DNA from 2 places in the Nocardia sp. BMG111209 genome. Region 2 is predicted to be linked to the other one. Evidence: riboswitches for the same ligand, from Rfam matches in the RefSeq annotation. Region 2 holds a riboswitch; the other holds the start of a gene.
What was found. A riboswitch is a leader RNA that binds a small molecule or an ion and turns the genes downstream of it on or off. The one in region 2 is predicted to bind cobalamin.
Positions count from the first base shown of each region.

Region 1: linked by a shared signal. The riboswitch ahead of G361_RS41810 (5-methyltetrahydropteroyltriglutamate--homocysteine S-methyltransferase) and the one ahead of metE (5-methyltetrahydropteroyltriglutamate--homocysteine S-methyltransferase) in region 2 are both predicted to bind cobalamin.

Region 1 covers NZ_KB907307.1:341,501-347,631, forward strand. Annotated here, with positions in the region: gene G361_RS0101345 (TetR/AcrR family transcriptional regulator) at 1-528, shown strand, start outside; gene G361_RS41800 (TspO/MBR family protein) at 632-1,234, shown strand; gene G361_RS0101355 (short-chain fatty acyl-CoA regulator family protein) at 1,221-2,645, opposite strand; gene G361_RS0101360 (CbtA family protein) at 2,704-3,552, opposite strand; gene G361_RS41805 (CbtB-domain containing protein) at 3,574-3,786, opposite strand; cobalamin riboswitch at 3,827-3,978, opposite strand; cobalamin riboswitch at 4,100-4,318, shown strand; partial or broken gene G361_RS41810 (5-methyltetrahydropteroyltriglutamate--homocysteine S-methyltransferase) at 4,455-5,567, shown strand; gene G361_RS0101380 (GAF domain-containing protein) at 5,594-6,131, opposite strand, start outside.
Region 2 covers NZ_KB907307.1:3,877,888-3,884,018, reverse strand. Annotated here, with positions in the region: gene metE (5-methyltetrahydropteroyltriglutamate--homocysteine S-methyltransferase) at 1-2,231, opposite strand, end outside; cobalamin riboswitch at 2,358-2,581, opposite strand; partial or broken gene G361_RS51000 (ArsR/SmtB family transcription factor) at 2,649-2,938, shown strand; gene G361_RS0117845 (alkyl/aryl-sulfatase) at 2,997-4,856, opposite strand; gene trpB (tryptophan synthase subunit beta) at 5,110-6,131, shown strand, end outside.

The DNA of each region.
Region 1 (6,131 bases), 3.5 Mb from region 2:
GAGGCGGGTGTGTCGGCCGGGGCGCCGTACCGCTACTTCGCGAGCAAGGAGGAGATCATCCTCGCCATCGCCGGTGACGCGTTCCGGCTGATCTTCGCCCCGGTCGAGCGGCTGGCCGCCGGTACCGCCGCCGCGTCGGTCGCCGACCTGGTGGCGGCCGCGCTCGAGGCCTCGAGCGCCGATACCGTCACCGACGCCGCGGGACAGGCGGTACCGGTCGAGGAGTTGCTGCGCTGTGCCGTGCAGACCTGGTCGGAACTGCTGCGGAACGAGACCGTGCGCGCGCGTGCCGTCGAGGGTTTCGAATCCGTACGCCACAGCATCGCCGACGCGTTGCGGCGCGGACAGGCCGCGGGCACCGTCGCGCCGACCGTCGATCCGGAACGCGGCGCGCGGGTGGTGATGGGTGTGCTGCACGGGTTCCTGCTCCAGCGGGTGGCCTTCGATCTGGCCGATCCGTCGGGCTTCGCCGCCGAATTCCGGATCCTGCTCGAAGGCACGGGACGGATCGAGACGAGTCCGAGCTGAGCGGCGTGTGTCGGGCCGCCGATGGCGGGTAGCCGTCGATCGGACCTCGGGTTCGCCGGAACCCGGGAGGCTCGCGGACCGACCGTACGAGGAGAGGAATCCGATGCTGGTAGCTCTCGTGACAGACAGGCTGCGCCGACGGGCGGGGGACCGGCCCGCGGTCGCGGATCGGCTGCTGCCCGCCGGTCTGGTGGCGGCCGCGGCACTGGCCGGTGCGGCCGCCAGTGGTAGTTCGTCGCAGTGGTATCGGCGCCTGGACAAACCCGGTTATCAGCCGCCGCGACAGGTGTTCCCGCTGGCGTGGACGAGCCTCTACGCCGACATCATCGTCACCACTACCGCTGCGCTGCACCGTGGTTCGGCCGGGCAGCGGCGGGGGCTGCGTGCCGCGCTGGCGGTGAACATGCTGTTGAACGGCTCGTGGACGTGGGTGTTCTTCCGCGCGCACCGGCTCGGCGCGGCCACGGCCGTGGCCGCCGCCCTCACAGTCAGTAGCGCCGACCTCACGCGGCGTACCGCGGCCGGATCCCGCCGAGGATGGTGGCTGGCCGCCTACCCCGTGTGGTGTGCCTTCGCCACCGTGCTGTCGGCCGATATATGGAATCGCAACCGGTCCGAAGCCGTTGTCGTGCAACCGGTTCCGCCGCGGGCCCGGCCGGCGCCGGTGCCGTCGGTGACCGGCTCCGCGGCGTTCAGGCCGGAGTGATCGGCAGATAGGGGACGGTGAGCGAGCTGTCGTCGTCGGCCCGGACCGGCCGGCCCAGCTGGGGGAAGGCGCGCTGGGCACAGTCGGTGCGCTCGCAGACCTTGCAGCCGGCGCCGATCGGCACGACGGTGCGGGGGTCGTCGACGAGCAGTCCGTGCGAGTAGACGAGTTTGTGCGCGTAGGCGAGGTCGCAGCCGAGCCCGACCGCGAAATCGCGCTTGGGCGAGAGATATCCGGCGGTGCTCTCGTCGGTGGTGCGGGCGAGCCAGAGATAGTGGCGGCCGTCGGGCATCTGCGCGATCTGGGTGCGGATCCGGCCGGGGGTGGAGAACGCGTCGTGGACCACCCACAGGGGGCAGCTGCCGCCGCTGCGGGAGAAGTGGAAAGCGGTGGCGGACTGGCGTTTCGAGATGTTGCCGGCCCGGTCGGTGCGGACGAAGAAGAACGGCACGCCGCGGCGGCCGGGCCGTTGCAGGGTGGACAGCCGGTGGCAGACGGTTTCGAAGCCGACCTCAAATTTCGTTGCGAGCAGCTCGATGTCGTAGCGCATCCGCTCCGCGGCGCGGTGGAATTCGGTGTAGGGCAGGATCAGCGCGCCGGCGAAGTAGTTGGCCAGGCCGGTCCGCAGCAGGCCGCGCGATCCGGCGGGGACGCGGTCGGCCTCCTCGATCAGCCCGGCGATGGTGCCGGCCTGGGTGCGGAAGGCCAGCTGGGTGGCGAGCTGGAAGGCGCGCTGGCCCGCGGACAGTCGCCGGGCCAGGGTGAGTACCCGGGACTCGCGGTCGTAGAGCCGTTTCGGTCCGGGACGGTCCGGGTCGTCGGAGCGGATCACCACGGCGATGTCGTGATGGTCGCGCAGCAGCCGGGTCAGCTGGACATCGAGTCCGCCGACGGCCAGCCCGCGGTCGGCGAACAACTGCTCGGCGGCGAGATCCAGGGCGGGAACGTGATTCCGGCGATCGTAGAAGTAGTCCCGGACGTCCTCGTAGGGCATCGCGAGGCCGGGCGCGCCGACCTCGCCCGCGAGGCCCGCGGACATCCGTTCGAGTTGCTCGGTGGCGCCGTGTAGTCGGCGATGCAGGCCGACCAGCATGCGGGCCGCGGCCGGGCTGCGCGCGACCAGTTCGTCGATCTCGGTCGTGCCGATCGTGGCGCACTCCGGATCCTCGGCGAAGACGTCCTGCAGGTCGGCGATCAGCCGGGCATCGGTATCGGCGGCGAAGAACCCCATGTCCAGATCGAAACTGGTGTTCAAGCGCAGCAGCACCGGCACGGTGAGCGGCCGCTGATCGTGTTCGAGCTGGTTGATGTAGCTGACCGACAACCCGAGCAGCTTGGCCAGCGCGGACTGGGACAGTCCCTGTTGCTCGCGCAGCGCGCGCAGGCGCCCGCCCGCATACGTCTTCTGCATCATCGAAATCTACCGACGGGCCGCCCGATCGGAATCGAGCGGCCCGCGCGGCCATGCCTTACGCGGCCACCTCGGCGGCGGTCACGGACGGGCGCTCACCGAGCAGGCGCGGGGCCAGCGAGGCGAAGCCGACGCCGATGACCACCCACAGGATCAGCTGGGCGGCGAACGAATACAGCCGGAAGTGGAACAGGTCGTCGGCCGGGAAGCCCGGATAGACGATCGCGCCCGACGGATCCTTCAGCGGTTGCGGCGTCTCGGTGTCGAAGTTGCCGAAGGCGGACTTGTTCGACGAGAGATGCCCCAGCGGCGGCAGGATCAGCATGACCACCCCCATCACCACGGCGAACGACACCGCCGCCACGATGGACGCGGTCCAATTGCCCAGCCGCGCGGCCAGCCTGCGACCCAGGTAGATCGCCGCGAACAGCACGAGCACACCGATCACGATCATGGCGACGTACAACGCGGTACGCGCCTTGATGGTGTCGGGATGCCCGATCGACGGCGGATTGGCCGGGTACTTCAGGAACGGCACGGCGTACAGGGCCAGGAACATGCCGCCGGACACCAGCAGGGCCAGGTTGCGCGCGGTGATCCGGCCGGCCCGGCTGATGGCCAGGTAGTAGACGACCGCGAACAGCGCACCCATCGCCGCACCGAACACGATCATGCCGAAGGGCAGGCCGAGATTCTGTTGCTGGCTGCGGGTGAAGATGTCCGGGCCCATGTCCGCCATGGGCTTGCCGGCGGCCTTGTCCAGCGCCATCTGCGCATCGTCGCGGCCCGACTCGTAGTCGATGGCCCGGTTGATGATGGGCTCGGCCATGATCCGGGCGAAGACGAATGCGAGTAATCCGCCGAGCGCGCCCAACAGGACGCCTCGGCCGATGATCTTTTTCTCCATGTGGTGACTCGTCTCCCGTGACTAGTGGCAGGGGAAACCGAGGAAGTGCCGGCCGTCGTGGACGAACTCGTGCACGTGCATATCGCTGCCGAAGATCGAGACGGCGCCCTGATCCACTCCGATGAAGTAGATGACCAGCAACGCCAGCAGCGTGGTGCCGATCAGCCACACCGGCGTCGGGATGGACAGGGATACGGAACCGAGGCCGGAGCGGGGAGCATAGGACGTGGCCACTGAATGACTCCTTCGAGCGGGGGATTTCGCGTCCCCATGGGCGTTCTGCCGACGATGCGGCGGGTCTGACTCGCACCCGCCTAACCGGGCTGCTCACAGTGGCGCGACCGCTCCGGGATTGCACCGGATTCCACACGTATCGTCAGAATTACGATACGAGTGATCGGCGGAACCGGTCAATCCCGGCATGCCCGGACCGTTCCACCTGGTGGGATGGCCCGGTCGTGTATCGGGATCATCACGGACTCGCTATATTGGCGAGCGCAGCTGGTTCGCCCCGGACGGAGTCGAGGAGCCCCTCCCGTCCGGCGGCGTCGAAGCCCGGAGTGCGTGCTCGCGCGGACATCGGGTGAGAGGGAATCCCGGTGAGAATCCGGAACTGTCCCGCAGCGGTGAGTGGGAACGACAGCCGTCATTCGCACTGGGCGCCCCGCGGCGCCTGGGAAGCGACGGCCATTAGGACCAGCTCCGGAGAGTTCGCCGGGGCCGATGCCCACGAGTCCGAAGACCTGCCCGCTGTGCCGGATACGCCGTATCCGGCGGTCGTCGCCTCGTGGATCGGGCGGTACGCCGAGTGGAACCCGGGCACGGGACGATGCTTCGAGGGCTCCAGCTGCGTGCACTCCGGATGGGTGGCGGCCATCGGCTGCCGACCATGGAGTTCACCGATGTCGAACCCTGACGACACCTTCACCGCCACCGTGCTCGGCCTGCCGCGGGTGGGCCCGGCCCGTGAGCTGCAACGCGCCGTCGAATCGTACTGGGCGGGCCGGATCGAGGCCGCGGAACTGCACGAGGTGGCCCGGCGGTTGCGCACCGCGCAGCTGTCGGCCGCCCGGGACGCGGGCCTCGATTCCGTTCCGGTGGGGACGTTCTCGTACTACGACCATGTGCTCGACACCGCGGTGCTGCTCGGCGCGCTGCCGGAGCGGGTGCGGGGTATCGAGGACGAGACGGACCGATATTTCGCGGCCGCTCGGGGCACCGCCGAGATCGCGCCGCTGGAGATGACCGAGTGGTTCGACACCAACTACCACTATCTGGTGCCCGAACTCTCGGCGGAGACGCAGTTCGCGCTGCATCCGGACAAGCCGCTGGCGGAACTGGACGAGGCGCTGGCCCTGGGGGTTCCGGCCCGTCCGGTCGTGGTCGGCCCGATCACCTTCCTGAAGCTGGCGAAGTCGGTGGACGGCAGCGATCTGCTCGAGCGGCTGCCCGATCTGCTGCCGCTCTACGAGCGGTTGCTCGGCCTGCTGGCCGTGGCCGGCGCGCAATGGGTGCAGCTGGACGAACCCGTGCTGGTCACCGATCCGACCGAGGTCGAGCTGGCGCTCGTGCACACCGCGTACAAGCGGCTGGCGGGCCTCGCCACCCGGCCGTCGATCCTGGTCGCGTCCTATTTCGGCCGGCTGGGGGAGGCGCTGCCGGTGGTGGCCGACACCGGCGTCGAGGGCATCGCCGTCGATCTGGTGGCCGGCGGCGACGCGGATGTGGCCGCCGCGGGTGCGCTGCGCGCAACCCTGGTGGTGGCGGGCATCGTGCCCGGTCACAACGTGCAGCGCGTCGACCCGGACGACGCGCTGTCGCGGCTGACCGCTCTGCGCGCGGCCGGCGCCACGGTGGCGGTGTCGAGTTCGTGCTCGCTGCTGCACGTCCCCGACAGCCTCGAGCCGGAGACCGCCTCGGAGCCGCGGCTGCGCAGCCGGCCGGCCTTCGGCAGCGAGAAGATCGCCGAGGTCCGGCTGCTCGCCACCGCGCTGCACGACGGCAACGGCATCGTCCCGCCTCGACCTTGCCGTCCGTGGAGTCAGCGGTCGAGGTAGGCGGCGAGTCCGCCGTGCTCCTCACCGGCGATGAACGCCGATCGCACGTTGAAGATGGCCTCCTCCACGTGGGCGGAACAACCCCACGCCGCATCGCCCCAGGAATCGGCGACCTTGATCTCGGCCGGTGCGGTGCAGCCGTCGGCGCCGCCGAGCTGGCAGCGTTCGGGATGCGGTGTGGCGGCCTGGGCGGCCGCGGCGGTGCGCATCCGGGCGGCGAGTTCGGCCGCGGCGGCGGCCCGCTGCTCGGCCTCGGCCCGCAACTTCTGCTCGGCCCGCATCGCCTCGGCCAGCTCCACGCGAGCCGCCTCGGCATGGGCCTCCGCCGCCGCTTTCGCCTGTTCGATGTGATGGCGTTCGATCGCCAGGCTCGCGGTGTCGGCGAACAGCCGCGCCAAGGCGAGATCGGATTCCTGCGGGGTGCGCGGAACGCGGTGGTACATCGCGAAGGTGCCCAGCAGGCTGCCGTCGCGGGCCAGGATCGGCGTCGACCAGCAGGCGGCCACCCCGGCCCGCTCGGCC
Region 2 (6,131 bases):
CGCAGCGAATCCGTCACCTCGGCGGTGCCGCGGGTCTTCAGACCGCAGTCCGGATTGACCCACAAGCGCTGCGCCGGAACGGCTTTCAGCGCCAGCCGCAGCGACGTGGTGATCTCGTCCACGCTCGGCACCCGCGGCGAGTGGATATCGTAGACACCCGGCCCGACCCCGAGATCGAAGCCGATCGCGTTGAGGTCGTCGAGCACCTCCATATGCGAGCGGGCCGCCTCGATCGAGGTGACATCGGCATCGAGTTCCGCGATCGCGCCGATGATCTCACCGAACTCCGAGTAGCACAGATGGGTGTGCACCTGGGTGGCGTCCGCGACACCCGAGGTCGCCAGCCGGAACGCTGCGACCGCCCAGGCCAGGTAGTCGGCCTGATCGGCCCGGCGCAGCGGCAGCAGCTCCCGCAGCGCGGGCTCGTCCACCTGGATGATCGCCGTACCGGCCGCCTCCAGATCGACCGTCTCGTCCCGGATCGCCAGCGCGATCTGCCGCGCGGTGTCGGCCCGCGGCTGATCGTCCCGCACGAAGGACCAGGCCAGGATCGTGATCGGGCCGGTCAGCATGCCCTTCACCGGCTTCGGTGTCAGCGACTGCGCGTACGAGATCCAGTCGACCGTCATCGGCGCGGTCCGTACGACATCGCCGAACAGGATCGGCGGCCGCACGCACCGCGAGCCGTAGGACTGCACCCAGCCGTTGGCCGTGGCGGCGAAACCGTCCAGCTGCTCGGCGAAATACTGCACCATGTCGTTGCGCTCGGGCTCGCCGTGCACCAGCACGTCCAGCCCGATATCTTCCTGCAGCGCAACCACTTCGGCGATCTCCGCGCGCATCCGCTCGTCGTATTCGGCCGGGTCGATCTCACCGCGCACCAGCGCCGCGCGGGCCAGCCGGATCCGGCCGGTCTGCGGATAGGAACCGATGGTCGTGGTCGGCAGCAGCGGCAGGCCCAGGCGTTCCTGCTGCAGCGCACGCCGTTCCTCGGCCGGCGCGCGGCTCGTGTCGCCGGTGCTCAGCGCGGCGAGCCGGTCGCGCACGTCCGCGACGTGCAACCGTGCGTCGGCGTGGCGGTCGCGCACCGCGGTCCGCGCCACCTCCAGCTGATCGGCGACACCGTCCTGCCCCTCGTGCAGGGCGGTGGCCAGCATCCGGACCTCGGCGATCTTCTCGTCACCGAAGGCCAGCCAGGACTTCAGCCGGGCCTCCAGACCCGTTTCCGGGGCCAGACCGTAGGGCACGTGCAGCAGCGAGCACGAACTCGACACCGCCACCGGCACACCCGCGTCGCGCAGTTCGGCGAGCCGGGCCAGCGCGGGATCGGGGTCGATGCGCCACACGTTGTGACCGTCGACGATGCCCGCGACCAGCAGGGTTCCGGTCAGCGACCGCGCGGCCGGCACATCGGCGTCGCCACCGGCCACGAAATCCACCGCGACGGCCTCGACGCCGGTCGCCGCCAGCAACGGCAACGTCGCGCCGAGCCGGCCGAAATAGGTGGCGACGAGGATCGACGGCCGCGCGGCCGCCGCCGCCAGCGCCCGGTACACCGTCTCCACGGCGGTCAGTTCCGCCGGGGTCAGATCGGTGACCAGCGACGGCTCGTCCAGCTGGACCCACTGCGCGCCGGCCTCGGCCAGCCGGGCCAGCAGCTGTTCGTACAGCGGGATCAGATCGCCTGCCCGATCGAGCGCCACGCTGCCGTCGGTGGTCTTGGCGAGCTTCAGGAAGGTGATCGGGCCGACGACCACCGGCCGGGCGGGCACCCCGAGTTCGAGCGCCTCCCGCAGTTCGGCCAGCGGCTTCTCCGGATGCAGCGCGAAGCGGGTACCGGCGCTGATCTCCGGCACGAGGTAGTGGTAGTTGGTGTCGAACCACTTGGTCATCTCCAGCGGCGCCACGGTGGCGGTGCCACGCGCCGCGGCGAAGTAGCGGTCCAGCTCGTCATCGATGCCCTGCACCCGCTGCGGCAGGGCCCCGAGCAGCACCGCGGTGTCCAGGACGTGGTCGTAGTACGAAAAGGTCCCCACCGGAACCGAATCCAGGCCGGCGTCCCGCATCGACGTCAGCTGGGTCGTCCGCAGTTCGGCGGAGATCCGGTGCAACTCGGCCGCGTCGACGCGTCCGGCCCAATACGATTCGACGGCCCGCTTGAGCTCGCGACGCGGACCGATGCGCGGCGCCCCGAGCACCGTCGCGGTGAAGGTTGTCTCAACGTTCGGCACTGTTGTGCTCCCTCGTCAGCAGTGGAAAGACCGCCACCCATCGAGCGCACACTGCAACGGCCGCGGCACGGCCACGGCGACGTTCGGCGTACCACCCTGTCCACGGGGCGACGACCGCCGGATACGGCGTATCCGGCGCAATCTGGCAGGTCTTCGGACTCACGGGCGCCGGCCCCGAGGGGTCGACCCCGGCCCATCCGGCCGGGGCTGGTCCTACCGGCCGTCGCTTCCCAGGCTACGAGCCCAGTGCTCATGACGGCTGTCGTTCCCGTTCACCGCTGCGGGACAGTCCCGGATTCCCACCGGGTTCCCTCTCACTCCCGAACGGCACGAATGCGCCGCCGGGAGCTTCGACGCCGCGCGGTGGGTTCGGGGCTCCTCAGCTCCACCACGGGCGAACCAGCTGCACCGACCAGCATACGAGGCGCGACCGCGGCCCGGTGCGCGGGGAGCTTCCCCGACCGGTTATCGGGTCAGCCGATGCGGGTGGCGCGGCTCACCGAACTACGCCACGCCCCCGGCCGGTGACCGACCTGGCCGAGGCGATCGGCATGGCACAGTCGGCGGTGTCGCATCAGTTGCGGCTGCTGCGCAACCTCGGCTTGGTCGCCGGTACCCGAACCGGGTGGTCGATCGTGTACAGCCTCTACCACTACCACGTCGAGCAGCTGTGCCTCGGGCTGTCCGGCCGGCCCGAGGTCGGCTGAGATCGACCGGGCCGTCGGTACTTTCGCGCATGTGCCGGGTGCGCCGACCGGTACGCGCTCAGGGCGTGACGATCGGGAAGTTCGGATCGGGTTCGCCGAGCACGGATTTCAGCTGTGCCAGTTTCGACGGATCGCCGGACACCCGGATCGTGCCCGCCCGCACCGCTTCCGCGAGATCCTGCCCGCCCGCCAGCACGGCGACGAGGGCCGGCCGGTCGAGGGTGAAGGCGGTATCCGGTGCGGGACCGGCGTTCTCGGGTGACAGCACGTGGTGGACGAACACGCCGTTGCGGAGTTCGGTTCGGTAGGTGCGGTTTTCGTCGGTGAGGTGCCAGTCGGCGATCAGGTGCAGATCCCAGGCCGCGGGGCCGTCGATGCGGAAGGCGACCGCGTCGAGAAGCTGATCGACGGACAGCGCGCTCGCCATCGACGCCGAGGAGGTGCCGGTGGGGGTGCCGATCGCGCCGTGCCGGAGTTCGTAGGCGCCGGTGAGGTAGAAGTTGCGCCACGGCCCGTTCTCCGCGCCGTAGCCGAGTTGCTCGAAAACCTCGGCCTGCAACGCTTTCGCCGCGTCGTTGCCCGGGTCGGCGAAGATCACGTAGTTCAGCAGTTGCGCGGCCCAGCGGTGATCGCCGTCGGCGTGGGCCCGGCGGGCCCGGTCGATCGTGGCGTCCGCGCCGCCCATCGCCGCGACGTGCCGTTCGGCCGAGGCCACCGGCGGATGCTCCCACAGGTGAGCGGGATTGCCGTCGAACCAGCCCATGTAGCGCTGGTAGACGGCCTTCACATTGTGGCTGATCGAGCCGTAGTAGCCGCGGTTGTACCACTTCCGCTCGAGGGTGGGTGGCAGCCGCATCGTCTCGGCGATCTCGATGCCGGTGTGGCCCCGGTTGATCAGCCGCAGGGTCTGATCGTGCAGGTAGCCGTAGGTGTCCGCCTGCAGGGTCAGCCATTCGGTGACGTTGTCGGTGCCCCAGGTGGGCCAGTGGTGGGAGGCGAAGGCGACGTCGGTCCGGTGCGCGAACAGCGTGATCGTCTCGTTGAGGTACTGCGCCCAGACGTGCGCGTCGCGGACCAGCGCGCCGCGCAGGGTGAGGATGTTGTGCAGGGTGTGGGTGGCGTTCTCCGCGGTACAGAGCACCCGGTGGTCGGGGAAGTGGAAGTTCATCTCCGCCGGCGCCTCGGTGCCCGGGGTGAGCTGGAAGTCGATCCGTACCCCGTCGATCACCTCCTGCTGGCCGGTCGCGGTGATGTCCCGGGTCGGCGGCAGCAGGGTGACCGTGCCGGTGGAGGTGGTCATGCCCAGTCCGGCGCCGACCTGGCCGCGCGGCCCGCGGGGGAGGGCCGCGCCGTACATGTAGGCCGACCGGCGGGCCATCGCGGTACCCGCGAAGATGTTCTCCGCCACCGCATGTCGCACGAATCCGGCCGGGGCCAGCACCGGGACCCGGCCCGACGCGGCGTCCTCGGCGGTGGCGACACCCAGCGCGCCGCCGAAGTGGTCGACATGGGAGTGGGTGTAGATCAGCCCGGTGACCGGGCGGTCCCCGCGATGCCGGCGGTACAGGTCCAGGCCCGCTTTCGCGGTCTCGGCCGAGATCAGCGGGTCGATGACGATCACGCCGGTGTCGCCCTCGACGAGCGTCATATTCGACAGGTCCAGGCCGCGGATCTGGAAGAAGCCGGGCGCGACCTCGTACAGGCCCTGCCGCAGCACCAGCTGCGATTGCCGCCACAGCGCGGGATGCACCGAATTCGGGCAGCTGCCCCGGATGAAGGCGTAGGAATCGGCGTCCCACACCACCTTGCCGTTCTCGTCCTCGATCACGCCCGGTTCCAGCGCGGCCACGAAGCCGCGGTCGGCGTCGGCGAAATCGGCGGTATCGGCGAACGGGGGCGCCTGATGCTCGTCGTCCATGTCGCTGTCTCCTGTACGGCTCGAACCGGTCGGGACTTCGGATGGATCGCGGGTGGACCGGCTCCGAGCGTAGTCCGGGAGGTGACCGGCGGGTCCGTTCGCACCGGATGCGGTTCCGGATCGATATTCGGGCGGGAGCGGTTCGCGCCTTCCCGGTGCGGGGAAGCGAACCCCGAGGCGGAATCCCGGCCGGAACTAGGGTCGGACCGAATGGTCGGTCGGATGGCTCGGATCAGCGGATCGGAAGAGTGTGATGTCTTCGCGTGTCGAAACTGGTCGATCGACCAGTACCTACCGGGAGCCGGCGGCGGAACTACCGGACGCGGCGGGCCGATTCGGCGCGTACGGCGGGCGATACGCGCCCGAGGCGCTGATGGCGGCGCTGACCGAGTTGGCGGAGGCCTATCGGCTGGCGCGCGCCGACCCAGCCTTCGGGATCGAGCTCGAGACGCTGCTGCGCGAGCGGGCGGGCCGGCCGACCCGGCTGCACCGGGTGCCGGGGTTCGAGCGACTGCTCGGGGTGCCGGGGGTACGGGTGTACGTGAAGCGCGAGGATATGGCGCACACCGGGGCTTACAAGATCAACAATGCGCTGGGACAGGGGCTGCTCGCCGCGCGGATGGGCAAGACCCGGGTGATCGCCGAGACCGGCGCCGGTCAGCACGGGGTGGCGGTGGCGTCGGTCTGCGCGATGCTCGGGCTGGACTGCGTGGTCTACATGGGAGCGCACGACATGGCCCGCCAGGAGGCGAACGTCGCGCACATGCGGGTGCTCGGCGCCGAGGTCCGCCGGGTCGACGCGGGTGGTCGCAAGGTGAAAGCGGCTGTGAGCGAAGCGGTTCGGGACTGGGTGTCCTCGACCGGCAGTTCCTTCCTGTTGTTCGGCACGGTGACCGGGCCGGCGCCGTATCCGGCCATGGTGCGCGATTTCCAGACCGTGATCGGACGGGAGTCCCGGCGGCAGTTGCTGGCGGCCACGGGGCGTCTGCCGGATCGGGTGGTGGCGTGCGTGGGTGGCGGCAGCAATGCGCTGGGGCTGTTCCATGCCTTTCTCGACGAGCCCGATGTCGCGCTGATCGGGGTCGAGGCGGCGGGGCGGGGGATCGAGAGCGGGCAGCACGCCGCGGCGATCACCGCCGGGATACCCGGTGAACTCGACGGCACGTTCAGCTACCTGTTGCAGGATGCCGACGGGCAGGTGTCGCGCACGCACAGTATCGCGGCGGGACTGGACTATCCGGCGGTCGGGCCGGAGCACGGCTATCTGCGGGATCG